DNA from 3 places in the Paenibacillus sp. FSL L8-0494 genome. Region 2 is predicted to be linked to each of the others. Evidence: predicted binding sites of a transcription regulator. Region 2 holds the regulator's gene; each other region holds the start of a gene.
What was found. The regulator Rex, encoded in region 2, represses fermentation and respiration genes when NADH is low (regulators of the CRP and FNR family bind a similar motif). The targets are predictions, from matches to a motif close to TTGTGAAATATTTCACAA.

Region 1: the regulator Rex is predicted to act here: its motif matches at 8,690-8,707, upstream of adhE (bifunctional acetaldehyde-CoA/alcohol dehydrogenase).
Region 3: the regulator Rex is predicted to act here: its motif matches at 3,006-3,023, upstream of NYE35_RS01115 (phosphoketolase family protein).

The regions. Positions count from the first base shown of each region.
Region 1 covers NZ_JBBOPQ010000001.1:4,957,743-4,967,929, forward strand. The annotation lists gene NYE35_RS22545 (carbohydrate ABC transporter permease) at 1-552, opposite strand, end outside; gene NYE35_RS22550 (extracellular solute-binding protein) at 681-2,087, opposite strand; gene pflA (pyruvate formate-lyase-activating protein) at 2,525-3,262, opposite strand; gene pflB (formate C-acetyltransferase) at 3,479-5,740, opposite strand; gene adhE (bifunctional acetaldehyde-CoA/alcohol dehydrogenase) at 5,993-8,614, opposite strand; gene NYE35_RS22570 (ABC transporter substrate-binding protein) at 9,020-10,187, opposite strand, start outside.
Region 2 covers NZ_JBBOPQ010000001.1:4,689,796-4,699,982, forward strand. The annotation lists gene NYE35_RS21280 (acetate/propionate family kinase) at 1-60, opposite strand, end outside; gene NYE35_RS21285 (3-hydroxyacyl-CoA dehydrogenase family protein) at 57-929, opposite strand; gene NYE35_RS21290 (AAA family ATPase) at 1,063-2,565, opposite strand; gene NYE35_RS21295 (hypothetical protein) at 2,558-3,100, opposite strand; gene NYE35_RS21300 (cell wall elongation regulator TseB-like domain-containing protein) at 3,511-4,029, opposite strand; gene NYE35_RS21305 (amidohydrolase) at 4,202-5,503, opposite strand; gene NYE35_RS21310 (redox-sensing transcriptional repressor Rex) at 5,490-6,143, opposite strand; gene dinG (ATP-dependent DNA helicase DinG) at 6,274-9,135, opposite strand; gene NYE35_RS21320 (tetratricopeptide repeat protein) at 9,262-9,903, opposite strand; gene panD (aspartate 1-decarboxylase) at 10,015-10,187, opposite strand, start outside.
Region 3 covers NZ_JBBOPQ010000001.1:227,723-237,909, forward strand. The annotation lists gene guaD (guanine deaminase) at 1-913, opposite strand, end outside; gene NYE35_RS01100 (GyrI-like domain-containing protein) at 1,033-1,731, shown strand; gene NYE35_RS01105 (hypothetical protein) at 1,847-2,035, shown strand; gene NYE35_RS01110 (GntR family transcriptional regulator) at 2,123-2,845, shown strand; gene NYE35_RS01115 (phosphoketolase family protein) at 3,140-5,521, shown strand; gene NYE35_RS01120 (ABC transporter ATP-binding protein) at 5,682-7,877, shown strand; gene NYE35_RS01125 (DUF1854 domain-containing protein) at 7,870-8,403, shown strand; gene NYE35_RS01130 (MFS transporter) at 8,558-9,880, shown strand; gene NYE35_RS01135 (polysaccharide deacetylase family protein) at 9,852-10,187, shown strand, end outside.

The DNA.
Region 1 (10,187 bases), 270 kb from region 2:
ACCAGGAATAGCTAGAATCGCCGCTAGGACCATAACGATATAAAATCCAGTCCACTGCCAAGCATTCGTCAACAAAATAGAAAGCATTGCAAATCTCTCATCTGACAGCCAGTAAATAGGATTAATTCCTACTAGACTAAGGAGCTTATTAAAAAGTCCAATGTTGGGCTCATAGATAAACCCCCAGAGAATACCGATAACCGCTGTAGACATAATGGAAGGCATAAAGACTGCTGTCTTATATAAGCCCTTTAACTTCTTCACATTAGAAATCAATAACGAGAAGAATACGATCAACGGTACCTGTATACATACGGAGAAAAGAATAAACCAACCGTTGTTTTTAACGGATATCCAGAATCGTTCATCTCCTAATGCTTTCTCATAATTACTTAATCCGGCTGATTTAACCGTCTCCGATACACCGTTCCAACTGGTAAAACTGTAATAAATAGAACTGAAAATGGGGTAAATGAAAAACATCGTGAACAATATCAATGCTGGAAGAACGAAAAGGAAAAATACCACTGGATTTCTTAATGCTTTATTCATGACTACCTCCGGTTGCTTTGACATCTGGCGAATAGTGAATGCTTCAGATCAAGTGCAAACACATATTTTCTTTGATTTTAAAAATGTACCCTGGATTTAGCACCAGGGTACATTCAGTTTGCAGCTATTTATTCAACTGCTGCGTTTGCTTCTTCTTGTACCTTTTGCAAAGCTTCGCCCATTTTCTCAGGAGTCGTCTGATCGCCAATCAGTTTTTGAATTTGAATGTTACTGATTTCTGTAGTTACATCAGCTTGAACAAGAGAGTCAAATGCTGGGAACGAAGATTGTGAGTTGTTAAGTACACCTACGATTTCGCTCATCAGATCATCAGTAATATTCTCATTCAATACGTTTTGGTCAATCTTCATTGCTGGCAATACACCATCTTCAACAAGTCCACGCAATTGCATTTCTTCATTAAATAAGTTTTTAATAAAAGATTTCACAGCAGCCAATTGACGTGGATCTTTCTCAGCAGATGCAGAGAAACCATAACCATTGTTCACATCGCGCATCAATGCAGTTTGGTCGCCTGCTCCGCCTTCAACTGCTGGGATATTGAAGAAGCCAACTTTACCGATCAAACCTTCGCCAGATTGGCCAGTTTTAAATACGGAGGATTTCCAAGTACCATCATACAGCAGGATCGCTTCACCACTAGTAAATTGTGTTGTGTATTCAGCATATTCAAAGCCAAGTTCGCCTTTTTTGAAGTAGCCTTTATCAACCCATTCTTTGTATTTCGCAAATCCTTTTACTACATTTGGATCAGACCATTTAGCTTCGCCTGTTGCAAATTTAGCAGTTACATCTGGACCTGCATAACGTGACCACAAGTGGTTAGCTAACATAAGTGGTACCCAACCAGCTTTGGATGCACCAGCCAAAGGTACTTTTCCATCAGCCTTGATATCAGCCAATTGTTGTTCCAATTCGGCAAACGTAGTTGGAGCCTTCCAGCCCTTGCTTGTATAGTATTCTTTGTTATAGAAGAAGCCTTCACCAGAACCACCGATAGGCAATCCATAGATTTTTCCTTCATAAGTGAAAGGATCAAGATTTGAGAATTTATCCTTAATTCCAAGTTCCTCAAGAATTGGAGTCAGGTCAAGTAATTTACCTTCTTTAGCATAGATCTTGGAGTCAGGGCTACCGAACAGATCGAAGATTTCCGGCGGATTACCCGCAGCCATTTCACCACGCAATTTTTCTTTACGGTTTACATCTGAATCTACCCCATCGAGTTTAAAGGTCAGACCCGGTACATCCTCTTGTACCTTGTTAACTACTTCTTCGAGAATAGCCAGACGTTTCTGCTTGTCTGCACCGATTTGAGTGTGACGAATCGTCATTTCAAATGGCTCGTTATTTACCGGTTCTTCTGTTGCAGGAGCATTTGTAGCGGCTGAATTAGTCGCGGTAGCGTTTCCATCTCCTTTGTTAGAAGATTCATTGTTGTTGCCTCCGCAACCAGTCAGTAAAGCTGATGATACGAAAATCAGGGACAATAGCAAAGTCATACTTTTTTTCATTTCTTGTGACCCTCCCTATATATTGATGTGCTTTACACTTCTTATTATAGAAAACAGACTTCATTATCGTAAGGTTAAGATTCATCCACTATAGGGATAAAAATCTCTAATGTAAGCGGAATCAACTACATTATAAGTTATATTACATAACACAAAAATGTTAAATCGCTTAATTTATTTGTTTTTCTCATCACAAAACTTTGTTTTCACTCTAGAAACAATTAATGAAACATCCAAATAGTCACATTACCTGACATATTCATTTATTATCCATCCCATTAACCACGTGTAACTATAGCATGTCTTTATTAGGAATAGTATAAAACTACCCCCTCAGAGGAGCTTTATCCCCTCCCTTTTTACTTCCTCATAACAAAAAACCGCACCTTCAGTGATCAACCACTGAGGGTACGGTCTCTCTTAAAAATATATATCTATTATACCAATGCCGTTTGCTTACGACCTTCTTCTACCAAGCGATATGCCCGTTGCACTTCTTCTTCTGTTGGAGAAGGTACTCCATCCAGTTCATAAGCTTTGCCGAGCATTTCCCATTTATAGATACCCATCTGATGATAAGGTAAGATTTCGAATTTCTCGACGCCATTTAAGGTTCCAATATAACGACCTAAGTTAATGAGATCCTCTTCACGATCATGAATACCAGGTACATACACATGTCGGATCCACATCTTACGATTATGGTCTGAGAGCCAGCGTGCAAGCTTCAAAGTTCGATCATTGGATTTACCGGTTAACTTGATATGCGCTTCTTCATCAATATGCTTCAGATCAAGCATAACCAAATCTGTAACGTCCAATAAGTCATTAATCTTGTCACCTTCGTTGTAGCCATTACTATCTAATGTGGTATGCAGATTCCAACGTTTTTTCACTTCCGTGAATAACTGCTTTACAAATTGCGCCTGCAAGGTTGGTTCTCCACCGGATACAGTTAACCCGCCACCGGATGAACGATAGTAGTTTATATATGGCTCGATCTCCGAAAGCACTTCTTCTAGAGTCATTTCTTTACCTTCATCTAAAGCCCAAGTATCAGGGTTATGGCAATACTGACATTTCAGCAAGCAGCCTTGCATAAACAAGACAAATCGAATACCAGGTCCATCAACGGTTCCAAAGGTTTCCAAAGAGTGTATGCGACCTTTAATCATAGGATGTCATCCTTTCGCCACGACAGACTAACAGTCCCTCTTTCAACGATGAAGCTTCCTGTCTTTGAGACTGTCATATCCCTAAATCGCGGCTATAAAATTTAAAATTTTAACAATTCTCAAACAAGATATTACCGCCCTTGAGACAAGGGCGGTATCTTCCTTGCAATTATTTCAATGTAGTACTAATTCAAAGATCTTCATGACAGAAACAAATTACATCGAACCGTGGAATGTACGGTTGATTACGTCCATTTGTTGTTCGCGAGTCAGCTTGATAAAGTTAACTGCATAGCCGGATACACGAATAGTCAATTGTGGATAGTTCTCTGGGTGCTCCATAGCGTCCATCAGCTGTTCACGGTTAAATACGTTAACATTCAAATGCTGAGCGTTGTTATGGAAGTATCCATCCATCATGTGTACCAGGTTAGACTTACGGGAATCCTCGTCTTTACCAAGTGCCTTAGGTACGATGGAGAACGTGTTAGAGATACCATCTTGTGCATCGGAGTAAGGCAGTTTAGCTACAGAGTTCAGGGAAGCCAAGGCGCCTTTCTTGTCACGTCCGTGCATTGGGTTAGCACCCGGTGCGAAAGGTTCACCTTTCTTACGTCCGTCAGGTGTAGTACCTGTCTTCTTACCGTACACTACATTCGAAGTAATGGTCAGTACCGATTGAGTTGGCACAGAATCACGATATGTTTTGTTTTTACGGATCATAGTCATGAAGGTTTCAACCAATTCTACTGCGATGCTGTCTACAGCATCGTCATTGTTACCGTAGCAAGGGAATTCGCCTTCGGTTTCGAAGTCGATCGCAATACCTTGTTCGTTACGAATAGGTTTTACTTTGGCGTATTTAATTGCGCTTAGTGAGTCAGCTGCAACGGACAGCCCAGCAATACCACAAGCCATCGTACGCAGAATGTCACGGTCATGCAGCGCCATTTCGATACGTTCGTAAGAATATTTGTCATGCATATAGTGAATGATGTTCAAAGTGTTAACATAAGTTTTAGCCAACCACTCCATCATCGGTTTGAAACGTTTCATTACTTCGTCATAATCCAGATATTCAGAAGTGATCGCTGGGAATTCCGGTCCAACTTGTGCTCCGGATTTTTCGTCTATACCACCATTGATAGCATACAGCAATGCTTTTGCCAGGTTGGCACGAGCGCCGAAGAACTGCATTTGTTTACCGATACGCATTGGAGATACGCAGCAAGCAATCGCATAATCTTCACCCCAGTATGGACGCATTACATCGTCATTTTCATACTGAATTGCACTAGTTTCAATGGAAACCTTAGCACAATATTTTTTGAAGGCTTCAGGCAATTTTTCGGACCACAGTACAGTTAAGTTTGGTTCCGGAGCTGGACCCAAGTTGTACAGGGTGTTCAAGAAACGGAAGCTGTTCTTGGTAACACGAGTTGTTCCGTCTTCAGCCATACCACCGATGGATTCAGTTACCCATGTTGGGTCACCGGAGAACAGATCATTATAGTCAGGTGTACGCAAGAATTTCACGATACGCAGTTTCATTACGAAATGATCGACGATTTCTTGTACTTGTTCTTCAGTCAAAGTACCTTCAGCAATATCGCGTTCTGCATAGATGTCCAAGAAAGAGGACACACGGCCTAGGGACATCGCTGCACCATTTTGCTCTTTAACTGCTGCCAGATATCCGAAGTATACCCATTGAGTAGCTTCTTTGAAGTTGGTCGCTGGTCTGGAAATATCCATTCCATGAGCGGCTGCCATTTCTTTCAATTCGCCAAGTGCACGAATTTGCTCGGACAGCTCTTCACGCAAACGAATGATATCTTCAGTCATGGAATCAACTTCAAGCTCAGTTTGTTGTTGTTTTTTGTCTTTAATGAGGAAATCAATACCGTATAGAGCAATGCGGCGGTAGTCGCCGATGATGCGTCCGCGGCCGTAAGCATCAGGAAGACCTGTAATTACGCCGGATTTACGCACAGCTCTCATGTCTGGTGTATATGCATCAAATACGCCTTGGTTATGCGTTTTGCGAATGTTCGTAAACATGTCAACGATGTTTTGTGGAAGCTCGAAGCCATAAGCTTTCGTAGCATCAACCATCATCTTGATCCCGCCAAATGGCTGGATGGAACGTTTGAAAGGAGCGTCAGTCTGTACGCCTACAATTTGTTCCTTGTCTTTGTCAATGTAGCCTGGAGCATGTGAAGTGATTGTGGAGACAGTATCTAGGGAAACATCCCATACGCCGCCTCTTTCTCTTTCTTCCTTGCTCAATTGGGAAATAATCTTCCATAGTTCAGTTGTGTTACTAGTAGGTCCTACGAGGAATTCTTCGTTTCCTTCATAAGGCTTAATGTTACTTGCGATAAAGTTGTTAACGTCAACTTTTCTGGACCATTTACCTTTTGTAAAACTTCTCCAACCGGATTTCACTTCTTGTACATCTTTTTCAATCACCGACATGCTAAATCCCTCCATCTATATTTATAATATTTGTAGAGATCGCGGGCTTGAAGGTTGATCCCGTGTCTCGTGATCCCAAGAAAGATATGGTTGTTCGAAAATTCACAATCATTGTTCCATGTATGGGACCGTTGTTTATATAAACATTTTAGTTTATTTTCTATAAATAGACTGTGACAAATATCACCTTTCCGGTGATATTTGTCACTTATATCTAGTCCACAACCATCCTATTATCTACTTAACCAAATATTAATTATCAAATCTTCCGTAGAAAGCATTACGGTATACATCTGCAAGTTCAGATACCAGTGGCAGCTTAGGATTGGCAGTTGTACATTGATCTTCAAATGCACGGTCAGCCAAGTAATCTACACGGGATTCAAAATCCTTAGGATCAAAGCCCAGTTGTTGGAAGGATTCTTCGATACCCAGTTTTTTGTTCATATCGCGAATAGCATTGATCAGGCTAGTTACACCTTCTTCAGTTGTGCGAGCTGGCAATCCCAGAATACGGGCGATTTCTGCATAACGCTCGTCAGCTACGAAGTGTGAATATTTAGGGAACGAAGCGAACTTCGTAGGTTTCTTAGCATTGTAACGAATAACGTGTGGCATAAGGATCGCATTAGTACGACCGTGAGCAGTGTGATATTGACCGCCCCATTTATGCGCCAAACTGTGGTTAATACCCAGGAAAGCATTAGCAAAGGCCATACCAGCAAGTGTTGATGCGTTATGCATTTTTTCACGGGCAACTCTGTCGCCTTCAAGCGCCGATTTTTCAAGGTATTGGAATACCAATTGGATTGCTTTAATTGCCAGACCATCAGTGTAGTCACTCGCCATAACAGATACATAAGCTTCGATGGCATGTGTCAATACGTCCATACCTGTATCAGCTACAGCAGTTTTTGGCAAGCTATATACGAACTCTGGATCAATGATAGCTACGTCTGGAGTTAGCTCGTAGTCAGCCAAAGGATATTTAGTGTGTTGTTCAGTTGTTTTATCGGTAATAACTGCGAAAGATGTTACTTCCGAACCCGTACCCGAAGTAGTTGGAATCGCTACAAACTTAGCTTTGTTTCCAAGTTTAGGGAATTTGTAAACCCGTTTACGGATATCCATGAATTTTTGTTTCAGACCGTTAAAGTCTGCGTCTGGATGTTCATAGAATAACCACATTCCTTTTGCAGCATCCATTGGGGAACCACCACCAAGTGCGATGATGCAGTCCGGTTGGAATCTGTTCATCATTGCTGTACCTTTTTCAACTGTAGTTGTCGATGGATCTGGTTCAACTTCCGAGAACACTTCGATCGCTACAGGAGTTTGGCGTTGACGCAGGTAATGTTCAACTCTCTCAACATATCCGAGCTTAACCATCATTGGGTCAGTGATAATTGCGACACGTGTGATATCAGGCATTTTGGTCAGGTACTGAGTAGCGCCTTTTTCGAAATAGATCTTGTCAGGTACTTTAAACCATTGCATATTCACGGTACGACGATTCACCCTTTTCACGTTGATCAAATTAATTGCTGTAACGTTTTGCGACACGGAGTTACGACCATAAGATCCGCAGCCCAGCGTCAACGAAGGGATGTTAGTGTTATAGATATCGCCGATCGCACCATGAGTGGAAGGCGAGTTAACGAGAATACGTCCTGTTTGCAGACGGTTGGAGAACTTCATGATTACTTCTTCGTTGTTGGAGTGGATAGCCGAACTATGGCCCATACCACCAAATTCAACAACTTGTGCTGCGCGTTCGATACCTTGATCTGCGTTTTTAACTTTGTAGCAAGCAAGCACAGGACTCAATTTTTCAGCGGACAATGGATATTTAGTGCCTACACCTTCAAGTTCTGCTACCAGAATCTTAGTGCCGGCAGGAACTTGAATGCCGCACATTTCAGCAATTTTCACTGCGGATTGTCCAACGATTGCTGGGTTAACCGCACATTTATCAACGTTCATAGCGCCGCTAGTAAGTTTGGCAGCTTCTTCTTTGTTAACAAAGTAGCAGCCATTAGCGATCATTTTCTTTTTCACTTGATCAAAGATTGGTTCTTCGATAATAACAGCTTGCTCGGAAGCACAGATCATACCATTATCAAATGTTTTGGAAAGAATGATGTCCGTTACGGCTTGATCGATATCCGCGCTCTTTTCGATGAATGCAGGTACGTTACCAGGACCTACGCCAAGAGCTGGTTTACCACAGCTATAAGCTGCTTTTACCATTGCAGAACCGCCTGTTGCGAGAATAAGTGCAACGTCAGGGTTGTTCATCAAAGCGTTTGTTTTGTCCATCGTTGGCATTTCAATCCATTGGATACAATTCTCAGGTGCGCCAGCTTTTACAGCCGCATCATGAAGAATTCTAGCAGCTGCTGCACTACACTCTTGCGCAGATGGGTGGAAACCGAATATAATAGGGTTCCGTGTCTTAATCGAAATCAACGCTTTAAACATCGTGGTGGATGTAGGGTTGGTTACCGGTGTGATACCCATTACAATTCCGACGGGCTCAGCAATTTTTTGGAAGCTTTCATAAGCATTGTCTTCAATAACGCCTACTGTTTTATCGTATTTAATTCCGTGCCAGATATATTCTGTCGAGAAGATGTTTTTAGTAATTTTGTCTTCGTAAACCCCGCGGCCAGTTTCTTCTACAGCCAATTTAGCGAGGTACATATGTTTGTCGAGTCCAGCCAACGCCATTGCATGAACGATTGTGTCAACTTGCTCTTGATCCAGCGCCATGAATGCCTCATGTGCTTTTTTCGCTTTATCCACTAAAGTCTGAATATACTCTTCAGCGGTAGTTTGTTTAACTTGGGCGGCGACTTCGTTCTTAACTGCCATCTCCCTCGTCCTCCTGTCAATTTTTAGGTTGTTTTTCTCTACACATTTATCTTATCACATCATTTCCACCTTGTATAGTGAAATCTTTCACAAAGTATAAAGTTTTTTTGATTTGTTTTCAAAGCGCTTTCATTCGATCATATTATAGCTTTTTTACCATTATTTATGCTTTATTATTCCTTAAATTTAAAGTTTATGTTTAAAAAGACAAGAACTGATACCCATTTTCTACCTTTCCGCTCGCAAAAATATTTTAAAAAAGCAAATCTAATTTTGTTGACACTCTATTTTTCCATTGGCCTCTAAAAAATAGTCGGATGCCCCCCGTCGTGTTGATTTATAAAAATATCAATAATATAAACATAAAAAAACCGACTCCTATGGAGCCGGTTCTGTTCTTCCTAGCTATTCTACTTTAATTGTGTCGAAGAATTTCTCTTGCACTGTTTTGGCAGCAGCTTCAAGCTGTGTCTTGGAATCTGTTCCTTTTTTGGAGAACAGCTCTTGAATTACATTGGACATGGTTGCGTAGTAGTCCTGTGTATTGTATTGCGCTTCCGGTTTACCGTCCAGCAAACCTAAAATATCAGGGCTGTATTGATATACATTTGTATATTTATCATACACAGCTTTCGTTTTCTTGCCGAAGTCAGAATCTGCAGAATAGTAATCTAAGAGCGGCGGAATAAAGTATTTACCATCCGTTGTACGTTGTTGCAGAACCGCATCCAGTGCTTCTAGACCTTTATCGGAGAAGTAATCAAATGTAATATAACGGAATGCCATTTCTTGCTCGTCTGGTGTTGCATTTGGATTGATTACAAGGTAGTCACCACCAAGTACCCCGGTGTGTTTTCCGCCTTTTTCCATTGCAGGCATTGGATACGTAAGTACATCTTCTGGTTTCAGACCGCCTTGATTCAACGCTTGCTCAATAACACCGTCAGATCCAGCCATTACCATTGCTGTACGACTTTGTTGGAATGCGCCTACAGCATCACCCCAGCCCAGTGCCCAGTCCTGAGGAATCGCGTTTGCTTCCCATCTAAGTTTCTTGTAGAAATCCAGCGCTTTAATCCCAGCCTCAGAATTAAAAGTAGCTACAACCTTACCGCCTTCAATCTTCTGAATTTCACCGCCAGCTTCGAACAGGAAGTTGGTCCAGTTCCAGCCTGCTTCATTCCCTTTACCCATTGGAGCAATACCGGAAATCCCTTTTTTGGTATCAGCTACGCCTTTGGCGGTATTCAGCATATCATCCCAAGTCCAATCCATAGGTGGAACAGCAACGCCTTTTTCGTCCAGCATTTTTTTGTTGATCATTGTGGTTGTTACATAACCCTTTTGAGTTACGCCGAAGACTTTACCGTCAATGATAAATTGATTTTGGAGAACCGGGTTAATTTGATCCTTAAATTCGTATTTATTCCACAGATCCGTAATGTCAGCTACCCAGCCTTTTTCAACTAGGAATTTTGCTTCTGTAGCGTAGGTGTTAAAGAAGGTTGGAGCTTCATTCGCTGCCATTTTGATGCCGATTTCACTTACATTGTACTGCCAATCGTCTTTGACG
Region 2 (10,187 bases):
CATATTGTACAATTGATATTTTAAAGAAGAACTACCGGAGTTAATTACTAGAATATTCATATACGGTCACCATCCTTGTCGTACTGGAAGAAGCCTTCGCCTGATTTCATACCCAATTGTCCTGCACGCACCATCTTCTTAAGGATCGTGGAAGGACGATATTTCAGCTCACCATATTCACGGAACATATTTTCAAGTGCAGCAAGAACCGAATCCAGACCGAATCTGTCAGCCATTTCAAGCGGTCCATATTGGAATTGATAACCAATACGCATAGCATCGTCAATATCCTGTGCGGAGGCAACGCCTTCTTGCAGCACGTGCATAGCTTCATTGATAAACAAGCAAATGAGGCGTGATGTTACAAATCCTGGGGATTCATAAATCATTACACCTTTTTTCTCAACAATTTCATCAACAAAGGATTTTGTATCTTCAAAAGTAGCATCTGAAGTTTTCAGACCGCGTACAATTTCAACAAGATCCACTTTAGCTACAGGGTATATGAAATGCATTCCGATCACGCGTTCCGGATACATTGTAGAACTTGCAAGTTCAGTCAAGCTAAGTGTTGACGTATTGCTGGCAAGAATAATGTGGTTTGGACATACTTGATCCAGTTGATTTAATATTTTTTTCTTTTCTTCTAAATCCTCAACGATTGTTTCGATAACCATGTCACAAGAGCTCAGCTCTGCGAAATGTGTCACTTTTTGAATGCGGCTAAGAATCAGCTTCTTCTCAGCTTGAGTGATCGCCCATTTCTCCAGTTGCTTATCTAGACTTGTCTCGATCATTTCGTAGGAGTAGTCCAGTTTCTCAGGGGTTTTCTCCACCAGCAATACATCCAGGCCCTTGGCTGCCAGCATTTCGGCAATCCCTTGTCCCATTGTGCCACCGCCGATGACACCAATTTTCTTGAAATTCATAAAAAAGTCTCCATCCTTTCAGGTATCTATACTTTTGTATTGTACCTTGTCTGTCGCAAAAATTTATAAAGCCCGACATATAATGATATCTTAGCATGCCTGAAAAGTAAAAAAAAATAACCAGCATAAATATTTATGCTGGTAAACGCACGCTGTCACGAAATTGACATCGAAATTGCTCTCCAGAGAGCACTTCTTCCTTCATTAAAATGTCAAGGGAGTAATCAAATACATTTCGTTGCTTTTCAAGGTGGTCGTGAGTACGAACCATCAGTTCATCCAAAATTTTACTGTTTTCCTTCATAAGCTCTTCAGTGGTAACCATTTCCAGCTTGGCGATACCCAACGAAGTCAATCCGGATTTCATCATGGTTTCGACAATATTCAGGGCCTGATCAAAATCGCCACGCGAACCTGTGCTTCGTCCGCCATAATACATTTCTTCTGCAGCCGCTCCACCAAGTGCAATCATAATCTGATCTTCGAGATAATCTTTGGTGTACAAATACTGCTCTTGCTGAGGATTGTGACGTACATAACCAAGGGCTTGCCCCCGCGGAGTCAGCGTAACCTGACTAACACTTCCCGGACGCAGCAGCTCTGCCATAATGGCATGTCCCAATTCGTGGATCGCCACCCGTTTTTTCTCTTCGTGATTAGTTTCTCTGTCCGTTTTTTCCCCCATCATAACCTTGTCAATCGCCATCGACAGATGCCGCTGCTCAACCTCTGTCAATTCCTCACGCATCATATAAATTGCTGCCTCATTCATAACACTTTCGAGCTGAGCACCGGAAAAACCATAGGCTTCTTCGGAAATTTTGTCGAGGTTCACATTTGCATGAAGCGGCTTATTTTTGGCATGCAATTCGAGAATCGATTTGCGGCCTTTTTTATCAGGCATGTCCACTTGAATATGACGGTCAAACCGGCCAGGACGCAGCAATGCTGAATCAAGCATTTCTTTACGGTTAGTGGCTGCTACCAGCAGAATGCGCGGCGTTTCGTTGTTATAGATCCCGTCCATCTCAGTCAACAGCTGATTCAAGGTCTGATCATATTCTCGCTGCTGTCCGCCTTCACGCTTACCGCCAATTACGTCAATTTCATCTATGAAAATAATAGCGCTTTGCTTGTTTTCCTTAAGGGCGCGGGTACGGGCATCCTTAAACAAATCGCGGATACGGCCGGCACCGACACCTACGTACATTTCTACAAACTCACTGCCTGATGCTGCCACAAATACAGAGTTCGTATAATGTGCTGCTGCTCTAGCCATAAGGGTCTTACCTGTTCCTGGAGGGCCTGTAAGCAGAATCCCTTTCAAAGGCCGAATCCCGAATTTGCTGATTTCCTCATGCCGGATCAAAAAATCCAACGCTTCACGAAGCTCCTGCTTTGCATTGTCTTGCCCGCCAATTTCTTCAAAAGTAAGCTTTGAAGGTCCATCCTTCTTGCGTTTCTTCCCGGCACCTGCATTTACCGCAAGTCCGCCTCTTAAATGAGCAATGATAAGTAAAGCCGTGAGCATCCCAGCAGCAATAACGATCGGGAATATATTAATGCCTAGAAAAGCCATAAAAATAAACAAGACAGGAACAAATCCGATTAGAATTTCTTTAAGGTATTTAGGCATTATTCCATACCCCCAATGTCGCAGGTTTGCGCGGCAAAATAATAAATTTGCTTTCTTTTCCATTACTCAAGCTTACATAGACATTATTGTCGTCAATTTCTGTTGAGGCTATCACATTTTTATATTGCGGATATTGCGCTTTGAGTCCATCAAGTTCTGTGGGTATAAGTGTATATTTACGGCTCTCCATGGCTTCAGCTACAGAGAACATCGCTTTATCCCAGTATTCATCCAGCAGTTCACTGGAGTTCTGTTCTACATCAAGTTTCAGTGTACGTCCATCAATCATCGATTTTCCTTCTTTAGAGACGTACTGAACCAGTTCACGTAATTTCGTGCCTGGCTGGAGATCAAGTTTCAAAGTGACCTCATTGCGGTTAATACTGATATGAGAATCATTGACGCCCTCATATTGAGATACAATCTTCTGAAGTGGTTCCTGCATTGCAAACTGACGATACAAAAAGAAGCCACCAAACAATAGAGTAGCCGACAGTAGAGACGTTATCAGCACAGGTACAAGACGTAATTTCAAGAAACGTCCTCCTCTCAAAGATGACAAAATATAAAGCTCAGTATAATAATTTATAGCTACTTGAGAGCTCATCAGAGAGACTGAAGTCTCTTATTGCTGTTCTAATTACAAGTAGTAGTATATCACAGGTGTATATACTAATTTCAAAATAAATGTGAATATATTTAAAATTTAATTTTTTAAATATTTCCATCAATACCAAATATATTCCTCGTTTTCGACAAAATCGGCCTTGATTTTTAATCAATCGGCCTATTTTTGTATGTGAATTTAAGAGAATATTCGGTGATAACCACCCATTCAGTATATCACTTAGTATATCACTTTTGTACATCAAATAAATGTAAACAAGCGAACTTATAATAAGTTCGCTTGTTTACATTGCCACCCTTAATTTCCTTATGTTCGGCTTAACTTTTAGGTAAACTGTAACCTTCACCCATTCGGGACCCATCCGAAAACCGATAAAATTGATAATAATACCGACCGCTCTGTTTATAAAAAAGCTGCCAAGCATACTCTCCGTTATATACTCCCGGCAGCAAGCGTTCAATCGTTATGTCCGGAAGATCAGCTTTGATAATGCCGCGTATTTGGGCTTCTGAGGTTCCTTTACTTAGTTCCTCAGCAAACACTGCGTCGTCGCCTTCAGCATATTTTCCATCTACCGTAAAGCGGACCCAGACCATAAGAGCAGTCCCGGCTTCATTTTTTCCTGTTAAAACCCAGTACACTGCATTTTCATCCCAAACCGATTTTTGTGCTTTGGTTACCTCTGTTAGACCCGCTCTGGTTTTGGCAACATCCTTGGCGATATCCCGCTCGTTCCATTGATCTTTCATAATATAGGCATAGAACTGGATAAGTCCAAACCCCAGGAGCAGAATCAGAACTGACCCCAGGAGGATCCATTTTTTCCTTTTCTTCAAGGTACAGCTCCCTTTCTAGTAATATATCTTTTTTGATTATATAACACACCCGCGTGTTTATCCAAAATTTCATAATTTTCTAGCTTTCCCAGCCTTTAAAATGTACAAAAGGCCGCAACTTTTGCTAAAAGCAAAAAGTCGCAGCCTATTATTTATTCGTTATTATCCAGACTTAACGCTTCAATAAACCTTCGAAGGCTTCTTGCGCTTTACGCCGGATAGCTTCCTCATCCAGGGTTAAGCATTGTCCATGCTTGATGACCTGTTTACCATTCACCCACACATGCTCAACATCCTTAGCGCTAGCAGAGTAAACTGCATGAGACAACAGATCTGTGTGTGGCAGCAAATGCGGCTGATCTATATCAATTGCAATGAAATCAGCTTTCATCCCAACAGCAAGTCTACCTACATTATTTAAAAAGATGGACTGGGCGCCATATTCTGTAGCCATACGTAGAGCTTCTGGAGCTGGAACAGCCGTTGGATCACCGCTGACACCCTTATGAATGAGAGCTGCAAGCCGCATCTCTTCAAACATATCCAAGTTATTGTTGCTTGCCGCGCCATCCGTGCCAAGAGACACCTTCACACCAGCTTTTAGAAGATCAGTAACCCGAGCCACTCCGCTAGCCAGCTTCAAATTACTGCCCGGATTATGAGAGACACCCACATTATGGCGAGCCAAGATCTCAATCTCTTCATCATTTAAATGAACACCATGTGCAACTATCGAGGGACGTGTGAACATTCCAAGCTTCTCTAAGTGAGCTACAGGACGCAACCCGTAATCCGCCACATTTTGTTCCACTTCACGTTTCGTTTCGGACATATGCGTATGCATCGGTAAATCCAGATCATGCGCTGCCTGCACGAACTTAACCAGGAAGTCCGGAGGGCAAGTATAAGGGGCGTGCGGCGAGATCATAGTAGTAATTCTACCGTCCGCCTTTCCATGCCAGTTACGGGCAAAAGAAATCGCTTCCGCAAGCTTGTGATTCTGTACATCCTCTGGACATAACCCGATCACACCACGCATCAATACGGAACGGATACCTGATAACTCAGCTACCTCAGCTACTCGGTCCATATGATCATACATATCGAGGAAGGTCGTAGTTCCACCCTTCAGCATTTCCAATACAGATAAGGAGGTTCCCCAGTATACATCATCACCGGTGAACTTTTCCTCCATCGGCCACATTTTCTCCTGAAGCCACACTTGTAGCGCTAAATCATCTCCATATCCACGCAGCAAAGACATCGCCGCATGACCATGTGTGTTTACAAGTCCAGGCATGAACAGCAGACGACTGCCATCAACCACTTGCACTCCAGCTTCCATCTGAGGCTCTTCTTTTCCTATGTAAGTGATTAAATCATCTTCAATAGTCATATATCCACTCAGAACCGGCTCATCCGTTCCCGGAGTCAGAAAATACCCGCCCTTAATTATCGTTTTATTGCTGTTCATGTTCGCTTTCTTCCTTTCCATCCCGCAAGTAATAAGCAAGACTTTGCAGATCAGTTGTAAAATCAGCTGCATGCACCCGGATATTCGGTGGTGTCTTCAGAATCACAGGGGCAAAGTTCAAAATCGCTTCAATCCCAGAAGAAATGAGAATATCTGCTACATTTTGAGCTTCTGAATCAGGTACGGTAATAATGGCAATGCGAATACCTTGCTCACGAATCGTGCTGCCTAGTTCATCCATTGGTTGCACAGTAAGGGAGTTGATCTTACGTCCAACCTTAGGAGCGTACGAATCAAATATAGCGGTGATTTTCATTGTATCTTTAAGATATGCATTGTAATTAGACAAGGCATGTCCGAGATTACCTGCCCCTACTAAAGCTACATTAAGCTGTTGATCCAGCTTCAGAATATGACGGATTTTCTCAATAAGATACGTTACATCATAGCCGATACCTTTTCTGCCGAAGTCACCAAAATACGCTAAATCCTTACGAATCTGTGCGGGATTAAGATCCAGCTTTTGTCCAAGTTCCTGAGAGGAAACTGTTAATATTTCGCGATTCTGGAGATCATTCAAAAAACGCAAATACACAGGTAGTCTGCGAACAACGGCTTCTGATATTTTATCCGATTTCATATTTTTCCTCCTAAAAATAGTAATGTTCTTGTGAAAATCCATATTCAAACGTATACCTCTCCTTATTAAGGGCGGTACTGTAACTTACCGCCCTTAAGGATAAGGAGGAGCTAAACTGAAGACGAGCATTTTAAGAAGCGCCGCCATCCTCTAGCCATTCCGCTATGCGGGGGACCATTTGATCAGTCAGCATATGCTCCATTTTGGGACCAGGCAATGAATAAAGGAAATACTTCCCGTAATGAGATTCAATAACCCTTGTATCATAAACAATAACTATTCCGCGATCCTGCGCCGTGCGAACCAGTCTTCCGAATCCCTGCTTAAAGCGAATAACCGCTTGAGGAACAGACAATTTCATGAACGGATTCTTCTTCTGAGCCTGCAATAACTCCGACTTCGCTTCCGCCAACGGGTGATTCGGCGGTTGAAACGGAAGTCTCACGATGGCCAGGCAAGTCAGTGCTTCACCTGGAATATCTACACCTTCCCAGAAGCTGCTCGTCCCCAGCAGAACGGATGCTGCACTGTCCTGAAAGCGGCGGATCAGCTTGCTCCGGCTGCCACCTTCCACGCCTTGACCAAGCACCGTAATCTCTTGTGAGGCCAAAGCCTCTTTAAGCGGATCATATACCTGACGCAGCATTTTATAAGAAGTAAACAGAACCAGCATCCGCCCACGTGTTGTTTTGGCAGCTTCTGCTAACGACTGTACGAGTGTATCGACAAATCGAGCATCGCCCACACTGCCCTTCACACTAGGAAAATCACGCGGTATAACTAGCAGCGCCTGCTCGCGATACTTAAAGGGAGAAGGAAGGAGTGAAGTCATTAGACGTCCCTCTTCCGCAGCTTCGTTAAGTCCGAGATTATCAATCATAAACTGAAAAGATTTATCTACAGACAGCGTCGCCGAGGTAAGCACGATGCTTTTTTTCTTATCGAAGAACAACTCTTTAAGCTGGCTGCTAACATCCACAGGGACGGCATACATCTGCAGTGATTTGCTGCGGTAATTTCCATTTGCCTCCAGCCAATATACTACATTATCGTCATTCAGCCCCATAAAGAATCTTACTTGCTCACGTATGGAAGCCAAATCCTTAAATAAACCGCTAATATCAGTAACAAGACTGTCTGCTGAGGATTGGCTTTCCTGGTCACGCATCTCATTAAGCATTTTATCACCCTTACGGATGATGTCGCTTAACGTCAGATTCATAGTGTTCTCAAGCGCAACTAATTCATCCCAATCCTTCGGCTTACGGGCGGGAAGCAAACGCATAACCAGTTGTCCCGCTTCCCCTGCTGCTGCATCACTGCGTTCCGGCAAAAGGCTGAACAGCTTGTCGCTGAGTGCATCCCAGGTTTCTTTGACAGTAAGCAGATCCGGGTAGATCCGATCGATGACTCCGCTCCATTCTGAAGCCTCTTCACTGCCTGACGACTGTAAGATCTGGCGCAGAGCAGGAAGCTGTCCGTTTCGGCTATCTTTATACAGTCGCGATAACGTGTGTGCCACAGTGAAATGCTTCATATGCATGCCAAGATGTTTACCAGCCACATCTTCTAAATGATGTGCTTCATCAATTACAAGATGCTCGTAAGCTGGAAGCAGCTGGTGCCCAGCTTTAACATCTGCGAATAGCTTGGAGTGGTTCGTAATGACCACGTCAGCAATCCCAGCTTCATGCTTGGCCCTATGATAATAGCATTTGCGGAACCAAGGACAGGAACGTCCCAGACAGGAATCGGTATCGCTTGCCACCGTCTCCCAGAAATCACCGCCCCGGCCGCTTAAATTCAGCTCTTCATCATCCCCTGATTCACTTTGAGTGAGCCATACGATCATCTGAGCTGCAGTAAGCGCATCTTCCCTTGGGCTTATAAAGTCCTTTTTATTAATTTTATGCTCAAACTTACGCAGACACAAATAATGTCCTCTTCCCTTAAAAATAGCAGCTTTAAACGGAAAAGGAACTACCTGCGTTAACAAAGGGATATCCCGCTCGCGCAATTGGTCCTGCAGATTAATGGTATGAGTGCTGACCATGACTTTTTCATTGGTGCGAACGCTTTGATAAATGGCAGGCAACAAATAACCGAGCGATTTACCGGTTCCTGTGCCCGCTTCGATCAGTAGGTGTTTGTCTTCGGCAAGTGCCGTCATCACCTCATTGATCATAATATCCTGAGCTTCCCGGCTTTCATACTGCGGTAATGTGTCTTTAAGTCGTTTGGTTACTTCGTCCATATAATCAGTAAAAGATAAATTCGCTAGCGGATTCTCTACATGCTCATCTCTAGGTGGCGCTAACTCCGTCCAGTCTCCTACTGCAAGCGCTAATTGACGATAGAAAGTCAGATCACCTTCGGGCTGTAGCGTCTCCGCTTCCCGCTCTCGCAGCAGACCATCAAAGTACCAGCCCAGATCACTATCCTCTTCGGTAAACAGCTCACAGAGTCTCTGGATCGTAAGCAGCGGCAGCTCGTAGAGCTCCTCCAGACATTTCAACAGCACTAAAGCAGTCGCAAGTGCATCACTATCTGCCTGATGCGGACGATCATGTGTCACTCCAAAATGAGCACTGACAGAGCCTAGCTGATAAGATGTGAGCGAAGGAAAGCAAATTTTCAGAAAATCAATCGTATCCAAAATCCGCCCTTGAAATGGCAAATAACCACAACGATCTAAAGCATTTTGTAAAAAATGGAAGTCGAAAGCGACATTATGCCCTACAAGCACAACATCATCCAAGAGCGGAACAAGCTCCATCATCATCTCATCCAGCTCAGGCGCATCCTTCACATCATCATCGGTAATCCCCGTCAGACCTGTTATAAAAGGAGGAATCGGCGTTCCGGGCTTGACATAGGAACCATATACCCGGGAGATGGACCGGTCTTCTTCTATAATTGCAAGGCCAACCTGGATAATTTCACCCACGGATTGGGTTCCTGTTGTTTCAAAATCAAGCACGGCAAATTTCATTATAATTCTATTCCCTTTCAATTGAGACTCTTAATCAGCATAACAGAAGTTGCGAAAAAAGGCGATGCACACCACTGGTTCAGGGGATGCATCGCTTGAATAGAAATTTCCAAAACCGTTATTCTTTTACAAAAGGGAAACCAGCTGATTTCCAAAATGCAGCTTCCCTCCACGACGGCGGCATACCTCTAAGTTAACGTTTGGCTCCGGAAGCGCCGGGTCATGCTGCAAGGCAAGGTCAAACAATTCCTGCGCTTCATTAAAACGTTCCTGTGAGGCTCGTATGCAGCCTAAAGCATTATATACCATGGCTTTCAGCTTGGTTTCCCGTATCAAGCCCAGCATATGGTTCAGATGACTCCAAGCGGCTTCACCGTCACCTTCCTGCAGATAAGAGATGGCTAAATATAATCGAGCAGCCAAGCTATCCGGGTATTGCGCAATAACTTCTTTAAACTGATCAATACACTTTCCATACATCAGCAGCTTATAATATCCCTGACCTCTTACAAAGGAATCCATACACAGCTCTGGTGCTTCCTGTTCCGGCACTTCCTCTTCGACCACTGCTGTAAAATCCGCACTTTCGCGAAAGTGACTTAGCTTCTCAGCAAAAGCGAGCCATTCATCCATCACTTTATCGCTCAGTCTATGCAGCATATTATAATTGCATAAAAGCTCGTTCCGGCGGGCACCCTCCGCTGTAGGGTAATCTGTTACGATCTCCTGAAGCACCTTGTTCATTTCAGCAAACAAATGTTGAAACATGGGCTATCCCCCCTTACTGAAGATGAAATCAGTTCAGCTTGCCTGACTTCATTTTCTGCGAGATCGGGGTCTTTCATCCCTGCCATTCATTACATGGCGTAAGTCCATACATTAAGCGATTGTAGCATGCAATTCATGATCAGCCAGCTTCACTGGTTTGTTATTCTCATCCACGAATACCACCGTTGGCTTATGTGACTCCAGTTCTTCCGAGGACAACATCGCATACGAAATGATAATTACTGTATCGCCCGGCTGAACAAGACGAGCTGCGGCACCATTGA
Region 3 (10,187 bases), 4.5 Mb from region 2:
CGTTGGATATCGGACAATGAGCAATAGCTGTTCCTGTCTCTGCAAACAAATTCACATCATCTTCATCTAAAAAATTACAATGTGCCATTACAGATTTATCACTGAGCAGACCAAAATCATGCAAGGCAAAAGCATCGTTTTTCTGGAACCGTTCTTGCACATAACCGTGCGCCCAATCACTTTCACTACAGTGCGATTGAACATACGTATCATATTTAGCGGCTAGTTCTCCCAAGCCTTGTAAAGCCTCATTAGTGCAGCTTGGAATGAACCTTGGTGTCACTACTGGATATACGCCTTGTTTAGTAGATTTAGCGAGTTCTTGTACAGCTAGTATAAATTCTTCCGTATCCACTAGTGCGGTATGGGTGTCGGAGTCGCGGTAATTCTCAGGATTTCCCTGCGGATCGTCCATAACCACTTTTCCAACGAGTCCACGTTGCCCTTTTTCCGCACATATTTTAGCCAATAATAAACTGGCCTCTTTATGCACCGTTGCAAAATAAAGTGCTGTAGTTGTTCCGTTTGCGAGCAAAGTGCCAACCACGTCATCGTAGACTTTTTTTGCAAAAGCCAGGTCCGAGAATTTAGACTCCAGTGGGAAGGTAGAAGTATTTAGCCAATCATAGAGTGGAATATCTAATGCAGTTCCAGATTGAGCCCATTGTGGCGCGTGAACATGCAGGTCGATAAAGCCGGGCAAAAAATACTGGCCTTCAGCTAATACATGAAAATTGTCCTGACCTTGATAAGCATCAAGCAAGGGTTGATAGTCGGGGTGCTTCGGTGCAACAATCATTTCTATCATCCCATCCGTGTTGATACAGAAGAGATGGTCCTTTAAAATTTGAATTTCTTTTGGGGATAGGCTAGAAAATGAAGTGCCTAGGAATATTTGCATATATTTTCTCATGATTTCCGCCTTAATGTTCGTCTTTTGGTGTTTATTCGTTATTATAATCCGTGAAAAAGGATAAGTCCAGACCAAAAGTCGAATAAAGGCGTAATTGACGGATAGGAGGAGCGGAGGAATTGAAACCGAATATGACGCATAGACGTCATGTTCGCTATGCTAGAATACAGAAAAAGATAGGGGGAAGTAAAATGCCAAAACATGAATATAGAAAGCATGAAAAGGAGTTATATCAACCCAAAGCTAAGCCGCAATTATTAGAAGTTGGGAAACAGAAATTCATCTGTATAAAAGGTAAAGGTGATCCTAATCATGAGGATTTTTCAGAAAGAGTCGGGGTTCTATACTCTCTGGCCTATGCGGTGAAAATGATGCCTAAAAATGGATTTACTCCGGAGGGTTATTTTGATTATACGGTATATCCACTCGAAGGATTATGGGATTTGACAGAGGAAGGTAGAAATCACAAGGATTTAATAAAAGATGAATTACTATATACAATAATGATAAGACAACCGGATTTTGTAACAAGAGAGACGGTAGAAAGAGCTTTTGAGATAGTAAATAAAAAGAAACCTCACCCCCTATTGAAAGAGGCATATTTTGATGAATTAGAAGATGGCTTATCGGTGCAAATCTTGCATATTGGTTCATATGATAGTGAACCTGAATCATTCCAACAATTAAAAATGTTTATAGATGAAAACAATTATGTGCTAAAAACGCTTGTTCATAGAGAAATTTATCTGTCGGATGCTAGAAAAGTAGAACACGAAAAGTTGAAAACCATTTTAAGATATAGAATTAATAAAAAATAGCAGGTCGGCTTCGATTCCTTTACGGTTATAGGAAATGAATGCGGTTACCATCTTGTGATATAATAGATGAAATCGATCGATAGTTTGAGAAAATTGGATTAGGAGTGTTGCCTGGATGAGAAGATACAACATTTGGCGCCCGTTGATGTTAATTATTATTGCTGTACTTACAAAAAGCTTGGTCACTAACCTGTGCATTTTGTTTGGTATGCAGGCTGAAGCAGCGAGTAGTATGGGAACGCTGGGCATGGTCATTGCCGGTTTAGTGATGTACAATCGCATGACAAATCGCCGTCGTAAATAAGGTGGCCGGATAGATTATAAACGTCTGGTTATTATGTTATAGTAAAGATTGAAATAAAACTTGTATAGACCTGAAAAGGAGTACTTCATGACACAGTTTGTCTACAAACAAATTATTGATGACTTAAAAATGAAAATTTTTGCTGGGCAGTTCCCCGATATGAAATTACCGGATGAACGAACGCTTAGTGAAACTTATCAAGTGAGTCGTAGTTCTATTAAAAGTGCTCTGACTAAAATGGCAAATGCCGGAATTATTTTTAAAAAGCGTGGCTCAGGGACATTTATAAATCCTTTATACATAAAAAATGAATCTATTTTTAACTACGAAGGCTCTAATTTAGGTGTCACCGACAATTTTCAAATGAATGGGAAGAAGCCAAAGATTAAAGTTCTGAAATTCGAGGTCATTCCACCAACGGAAGAACTGCAACGGGATCTGTTTTTAGGACCACATGATTTTGTATACAAAATCGTTCGCTTGCGTCTTTTTGATGATGAACCCTTTATGATTGAAACGGGTTATATCCCAATCAAAATCGTGCAGAACTTAAATCAGACTATTATTGAAGGATCTATCTTTAATTATTTGGAGGATTCACGGAACCTGGCGGTAACCAAATCCTTTTTATCGATATCCGCAGAACCCTCTGAGGCTACGGATCAAGAGCTGCTGCATTTGCAGGCGAATGAGCCAGTAAGCATTATGGAAGGGATTTTCTTTTTAGATAATGGCACACCCTTTGAATTCTCCCATATGCGTTTCCACTATAAATACTTAAAATTTAATACCTTTGTGTCCGTTCATTAAAAGTAAGACTGGGGAATTTTTCTCGGTCTTATTTTTTTTATTTTGCGCAAAATAGATGAAGGAAAAGCAGCAAATATCTCCCGCAAACTTCAGCCCATATTTTTACATATATATTAATATTGACGTATTTTTACAGACAATTGACACCGTTTTTCATACTATGTTCATATTTTCACAAAATTGGACCGTATCATTTGTTAAAAAGGTTGAATTAATTTTTGGCGGCGGTATGATGTACTTGTGGAAGAAATTACGGCAATGTAGACACAGAAAAAATTTTGGGGAGTGGAAGAAATGGTATTATCCATGGATGTTGATTACTCATCAAAAACTTATTTAGAGAAACTTGATGCATACTGGCGCGCAACTAACTACATCTCTGTAGGTCAACTGTATTTGAAAGATAATCCGTTGTTAAGAGAACCGCTGAAAGAAGCAGACGTAAAGATTAAGCCAATTGGACACTGGGGAACTATTCCCGGCCAGAACTTTATTTATGCCCATTTGAATCGGGTCATTACTAAATATGATTTGAATATGTTCTATATCGAGGGTCCTGGTCATGGCGGTCAGGTCATGGTTTCGAACTCCTATCTCGATGGTAGCTATACTGAAATTTATCCGGAAATTACACAAGATATCCCAGGTCTGAAGAAATTGTTCAAACAATTCTCTTTCCCAGGTGGAGTTGCTTCCCATGCTGCCCCTGAAACACCTGGATCGATCCACGAAGGTGGCGAATTAGGTTATTCTCTATCCCACGGTGTAGGTGCAATTCTGGATAATCCAGATTTAATCTCCGCTGTTGTTATTGGCGATGGAGAGGCTGAAACTGGCCCATTAGCGGCTTCATGGTTCTCCAACCGGTTCATCAATCCAGTTACTGATGGTGCAGTTCTGCCGATCTTGCACTTAAATGGTTTCAAAATCAGTAACCCAACGATTCTGTCTCGTCAATCCAAAGAAGAAATTACTGCATACTTTAAAGGTATGGGTTGGGAACCGTTCTTCGTTGAAGGCGAAAATCCTGATCTAATGCATCCAGAAATGGCTAAGGTGCTTGATACCATCGTAGAAAGAATTGAAGCGATTCAAAAGAATGCACGTGACAACAATGACCTTACGCGTCCGGTTTGGCCAATGTTGGTCTTCCGTTCTCCTAAGGGCTGGACGGGTCCAAAGCAATGGGATGGTGTTCCGAATGAGAACTCGTTCCGTGCCCATCAGGTGCCGATTCCAGTGGATCAAAAGAATATGAAACATGCTCCAGCGTTATTGGAGTGGATGAACAGCTATAGACCAGAAGAATTATTTGATGACAATGGTCGTCTGAACGCTGAACTTGCTGAGATTCTGCCAACTGGCGACAGACGTATGGGAATGAACCCAGTTACTAATGCTGGCAACCAGATTAAAGATCTAAACTTACCCAATTTCCGTAAGTTCGCACTTGATAATTCCAAACCAGGTGAAGTAATAGCACAAGACATGGCCGTTCTGGGTAAATACATGAAAGATGTTATCTCTCTGAACGAAGAGAACCGCAATTTCAGAATTTTCGGACCGGATGAAACAATGTCCAACCGTCTGGGACCTGTCTTTGAAGTGACGAAACGTCAATGGTTGGATCAAGTGATTGAGCCGAATGATGAATTCCTAGCTTCTTATGGCCGTGTTATCGATTCCCAATTGTCTGAACATCAGGCAGAAGGTTTGCTTGAAGGTTACGTATTGACAGGTCGCCATGGTTTCTTTGCAAGCTATGAAGCTTTCTTGCGTGTCGTGGATTCGATGATTACTCAGCATTTCAAATGGCTGCGTAAAGCAACAGATCAAAGCTGGCGTGCGGATATTCCATCATTGAATGTGGTAGCAACTTCAACTGTATTCCAACAAGACCACAATGGTTACACTCACCAAGATCCAGGTTTGCTAGGTCACTTGGCTGATAAAAAACCAGAATTTATCCGTGAGTATTTGCCGGCTGATGCGAACTCCTTGCTGGCTGTCTTTGACACCGTCTTAAATGACCGTCAAAAAATTAACTTGATCGTTTCTTCCAAACATCCTCGTCCACAATGGTTCAGTGCGGATGAAGCACAAGAGCTGGTGGATAAAGGACTGAAGATTATTGACTGGGCAAGCACCGATCAAGGTGGAGAGCCTGATGTTGTCTTTGCTTCTGCAGGTACAGAACCAACTATCGAAAGCTTGGCTGCAATCTCTATCCTGCATGAAAAACTGCCGAACCTTAAGATTAGATATATCAACGTGGTAGACTTGTTGAAACTGAGAAGTCAAAAATTAGATCCGCGTGGCTTATCTGACGAAGAGTTTGATCAATTTTTCACAAAAGATAAACCAGTTATCTTCGCTTTCCACGGATATGAAGGTCTGATTAAAGACTTGTTCTTTGATCGCCATAACCATAACCTGCACGTACACGGATACCGCGAGAATGGCGATATCACAACACCATTCGATATGCGCGTATTGAATCAAATGGACCGCTTTGACTTGGCGAAGGAAGCTGTTCTGAGCTTGCCTAATGCTAACGACTATAAAGCGATCGCAGATGAAATGGATGCTATCGTTAAGAAACATCACCAATTCATTCGTGAAGAGGGTATTGATTTGCCAGAAGTAGAGAACTGGGTATGGAATGCTTTGAAATAAACGTATAGCCAGTACCATAGGAAGTAATACAAAAAGACACCTTTAGAGGTGTCTTTTTATTTGTTCAAGTAAGCATACAAAACAATTATAATCATTTTTTCATCTTTACCACTGTAAATATATGTGAGTAAATAGGTGGGTAAAGAAAGGGGAGAAATGTATGACATCTATTGATAAACTTCCCAAGTCTATAGAAATACAGCTTACAGAACAACCTTTATTTCACTCTGTATCTGATTTAATGAAAGATGGGCAATTCGGTGAGCAGTGGCTTGTATTGACTGAGAAGGAGGTTTCCGTTTGGGGGACGGACGGGAAACTGGTCTCAAAGCTTCTAGTCTCGAATATTACCGATGCCCGGGTAGTAGGCGGGGTAGGCGGCGGTTCGTTGCTTGTGGATACCCAAGCGGGGCCTATTATACTTATACGTTATACAGCATCACTTACCTCTATATTTGGTTTTGCTGCTAAATTAATTGGCGCTGTAGCTAAAGGCGAGGAACGGCCAACCGCTTCTGAAAAAGAGTTTCCAAGAAATTGTCCAAAATGCCGCAATCCGCTGCCGGAAGATTCACAAGCTTGTCCGGTGTGCAAGAGTAACGGCAAGGTTCTATTTCGGATGTTGAGTTACGCTAAGCCTTATAAGATCCAAATGATCGCTGCGGCGATTATGTTGATTTTTACTACATTGGTAGAGCTTGTTCCACCATTTTTGACGAAGATGATCGTTGATAATGTGTTGACAGAAAAGGATATGGGCTCGACGCTTCTATGGATTGTGATCGGGCTAGCAGCCACGTCCTTAGTAATAACTTTAATGCAGACTGTACGTGGACTTATAGGGGTATGGATTGGTTCCAAAATCATGGGTGATCTTCGTCATGATGTGTATCATTCCTTGATGAAATTATCTTTATCTTTTTTCGACCGAAGACAATCTTCGCAATTTATTGGACGGGTGAATAATGATTCAGAGGCGATGCGGCAATTTATGACTGACGGTGTAATCTGGGTCTCGGGTGAATCGCTGCGGGTAATCGCTATTTTCACTATTATGTTCAGTATGGATTGGAAGCTAACGCTGCTTGCTATGCTGCCTATGCCGCTTATGGTGGTGCTGTCGACCGTGTTATGGCCGATGATTGGCAGACGTTGGTACCAGCAGTGGAGATCTATTTTTAGATTAAACGCTTTGGTTGGCGATTCTTTGCAGGGGATTCGTGTAGTCAAAGCATTCGGCCAGGAAACAACAGAGATGTCACGTTATACGGTCGCCAATAAGGAGTTGGTGCGGCATAATATTCGGATCGAAGGCTTATGGCAGGGGATGTTTCCTGCTTTTGCGTTGGTTGCTGGTGTTGGTACGTTATTAATTTGGTTTTATGGCGGAAAAACGGTGCTGGAGGGTCAATTATCCATCGGTACGCTAATTGCTTTGGTGACCTACCTTGGGATGCTTCTCGGACCTTTGCAGTGGGTGAGCCAAATGATCAACTGGGCCAGCCATGCGATTTCAGCAGCAGATCGGGTCTTTGAGATTATGGATACTCCGTCAGATGTGCCTGATACAGTAAATCCAGCAGCCATCGGCCGCGTAAATGGTGAGGTTGAGTTTAAGCGGGTTACTTATGGATACGAAAAACATCATCCTGTGCTCAAGAACGTGGATTTAAAAGTGGGTGCGGGCGAGATGATTGGTCTGGTCGGACATTCAGGTGCCGGTAAGTCGACGTTCATTAATATGATCTGTCGCTTCTATGACACAGATGAGGGAACCATTACCATCGATGATGTGGACATCCGAAATATCAGCCAGTCAGATCTGCGTAGTCAGATCGGTGTAGTGCTGCAGGAGACGTTTCTATTCGACGGAACGATTGCTGAGAATATTGCCTATTCTAAACCGGACGCTACGGAATTAGAAATCATGCGCGCTGCAAAAATCGCCAACGCCCATGATTTTATCGTTCAATTGCCGGATGGCTATGATACAAGAGTTGGGGAACGTGGACATAAATTGTCTGGTGGAGAGAAGCAGCGAGTGTCTATTGCCCGAGCAATAATTCACGATCCACGAATTCTAATCCTAGATGAAGCAACAGCTTCTGTAGATACAGTGACCGAGCGGCAAATTCAAGAAGCGATCTCGCGACTGGTAAAAGGCAGAACGACATTCGCGATTGCCCATCGATTATCCACGCTAAGAAATGCGAACCGGCTTGTAGTGCTTGAACGCGGTAAGATCATTGAAGTGGGTACACATGAGGAATTGCTTGCTGCAGAAGGTGCTTACTTCAAGCTAGTTGAGGCACAGAAGGAAATGTCGCAGATTAAGGGGGTTGAGATGCATGAGTGATCCGAATCTTGTTAACGGGGAATTGAATCCTAAAGATCCCTATGAGATTAACATTCTTGAACCGGGTGCAATCTCTTTTAGCCGCAGTCAAGGTGGCGTGTTTCAAGGAGTAGTGGAGGGTCAGGTCTATGAGGAATTAATTCTTTTTCGTATATTTCCATTCCAATATACCACGGAGTATATTTCAGTTCGTAACTCCAAGAGTGAGGAGATCGGAGTCATTCGTGACATTGATCAGCTCGATGAAGAAAGTCGCGTGGAAGTGGACACAGAGCTCCGGCTGCGGTATTTTCTTCCGGTTGTAACCCGCATTGATTCTATTAAGCAAAAAGCGGATATGTGGATTTGGGAGCTGCAAACGAATCTGGGCCAGACCCGGATCGTTATGCGGAACCTGCACGAGCATATGCAATATCCAAGTCATAAGCGAATCATTCTTACAGATATCAATGGGAAAAGATGCGAAATCCGTGATTATCTAGCCCTGGATGTTCAGAGCCGGAGCAAGCTGAAGGATGTTTTATAGTCTAGTTGTGAAAAAGCTCCGCAGCCATTTGTTGATGGTCTGCGGAGCCTCTTTTTTTTATCCGTAGATTCTACGAAGGAAAAAATTGATGGCGTTCTCTCATTGGTATGGTAATATATTACAACCGGATCTTTTCCATATGGGAGGTATGTGAGTGAAGCGTAAATGGATCAATTCGCCGTACACCTTTGCTTTAGGGATGTTTGCGATGATGGTTCCAAGTCAGGCATTTAGTTCATTTTACAGTTACTTTTATGTAGAAAAATTAGGATTGGGCATTGGACTAGCTACATTAGCCAGAACAATCTTTCTGATCTGGGATGCGGTAAACAATCCGTTATTTGGTTATTGGTCAGATCGCACAGAGACTCGTTTAGGTCGACGCAGACCATGGGTATTTGGCTCAATTCCGTTATTTATGCTGGCATTTGTACTGGTTTTCTCCCCTCCCGGCGGATTATCTGAGAATGGATTGTTCACTTGGTTTTTAGTCACACTTATTTTCTATGAGGCAGTCGCTACTGTGTTGTGGGTGAACTATGGAGCGTTACTCCCGGAGCTCTTCCGAGGAGACCGTATTCGGGCAAAAGCTTCCGCGATTCAGCAAGGCTATCAGGTCGTTGCTTTGTTAATCGGTACTGCCTTAACGCCAATTATTTTTGCAGCTATTAATTTCTCTAATATGGCTATAGTGTATGCCTGTCTCTTTGGAGTATTTATGTTTTTATGTATGATGAATGTCCAAGAAAAGAAGGAGCCCACAGAGCAGGAACCCTTGAAGTTGATTCCAGCTTTTCGGGAGACCATTCGGAATAAAAAGTTTTGGGTGTTTAATATTTCGAACTCTTTTGCTCAAACGGTGAATGGACTTGTAAGCTCGATGATTCCTTTTTATGCAAAATATGTACTTCATATCTCAGAGGCTCAGGTATCGATTTTACTCGCAGCTGTGTTTGTTTCGGTCATTCCATTAGTATTCGTGTGGTACTGGATGATTCGTAAGATGGACGGGGTCAAGGCGTGGCGGTTATCACTGATCTTATATGCGTTATCGGTAATTCCGTTATGGTTTGGTTATGATCTCTTAAGTGGTGTGGCTGCTGGCGTAGTTGTCGGTTTCGGATTAGCCGGATTTCTAGTGACCCCAGCAATAGTAGGTGGCAAGATTATTGATGAGGATGCGGAAAAAACAGGTCTGAGAAGAGAAGGAATCTACACGGCTGTAAGCGGATTCATTACTCGTTCAAGCGGGTTAATCTCTGCGTTAGCTTTTTTCATTGTAGGTATGATCTTTGGCTATCAAGGCGGTGATGACCCAGGGTCCAATCCTGAAGCGACATTTAGGTATTTAATAAGTGTGGTGCCATTATGTCTGTTGGCCATAGCTGTTGTCATATCCTTCACAATGAAATTTACATTTATGGACTCTTTGAGAGGTGAGGCTGACTATGAACAAAAAATTAATCATCAATTGTGATGATTTTGGACAAAGTCCCCCCATGAATCAGGCGATTAAACATCTGCTGGAAGAGGAAAAAGTATCCTCCGCAACGATTATGGCGGTGGCCCCTGGGTTTGAGGAGGCAGCTGCATGGTGTAGTCGCAGGCAACAACGAAATGTGGGACTTCACTTGACGATGACTAGTGAATTTGAGGCTTTGCGCTGGGCGAGCCTGACGGGAGAGACTTCTCTTCACGACGAGAGCGGACATCAATATAGGACGGTAAAAGAGTTCGAACAGGGAGCGCAGACAAAAGCCGTACTAAAGGAGATAGATGCGCAG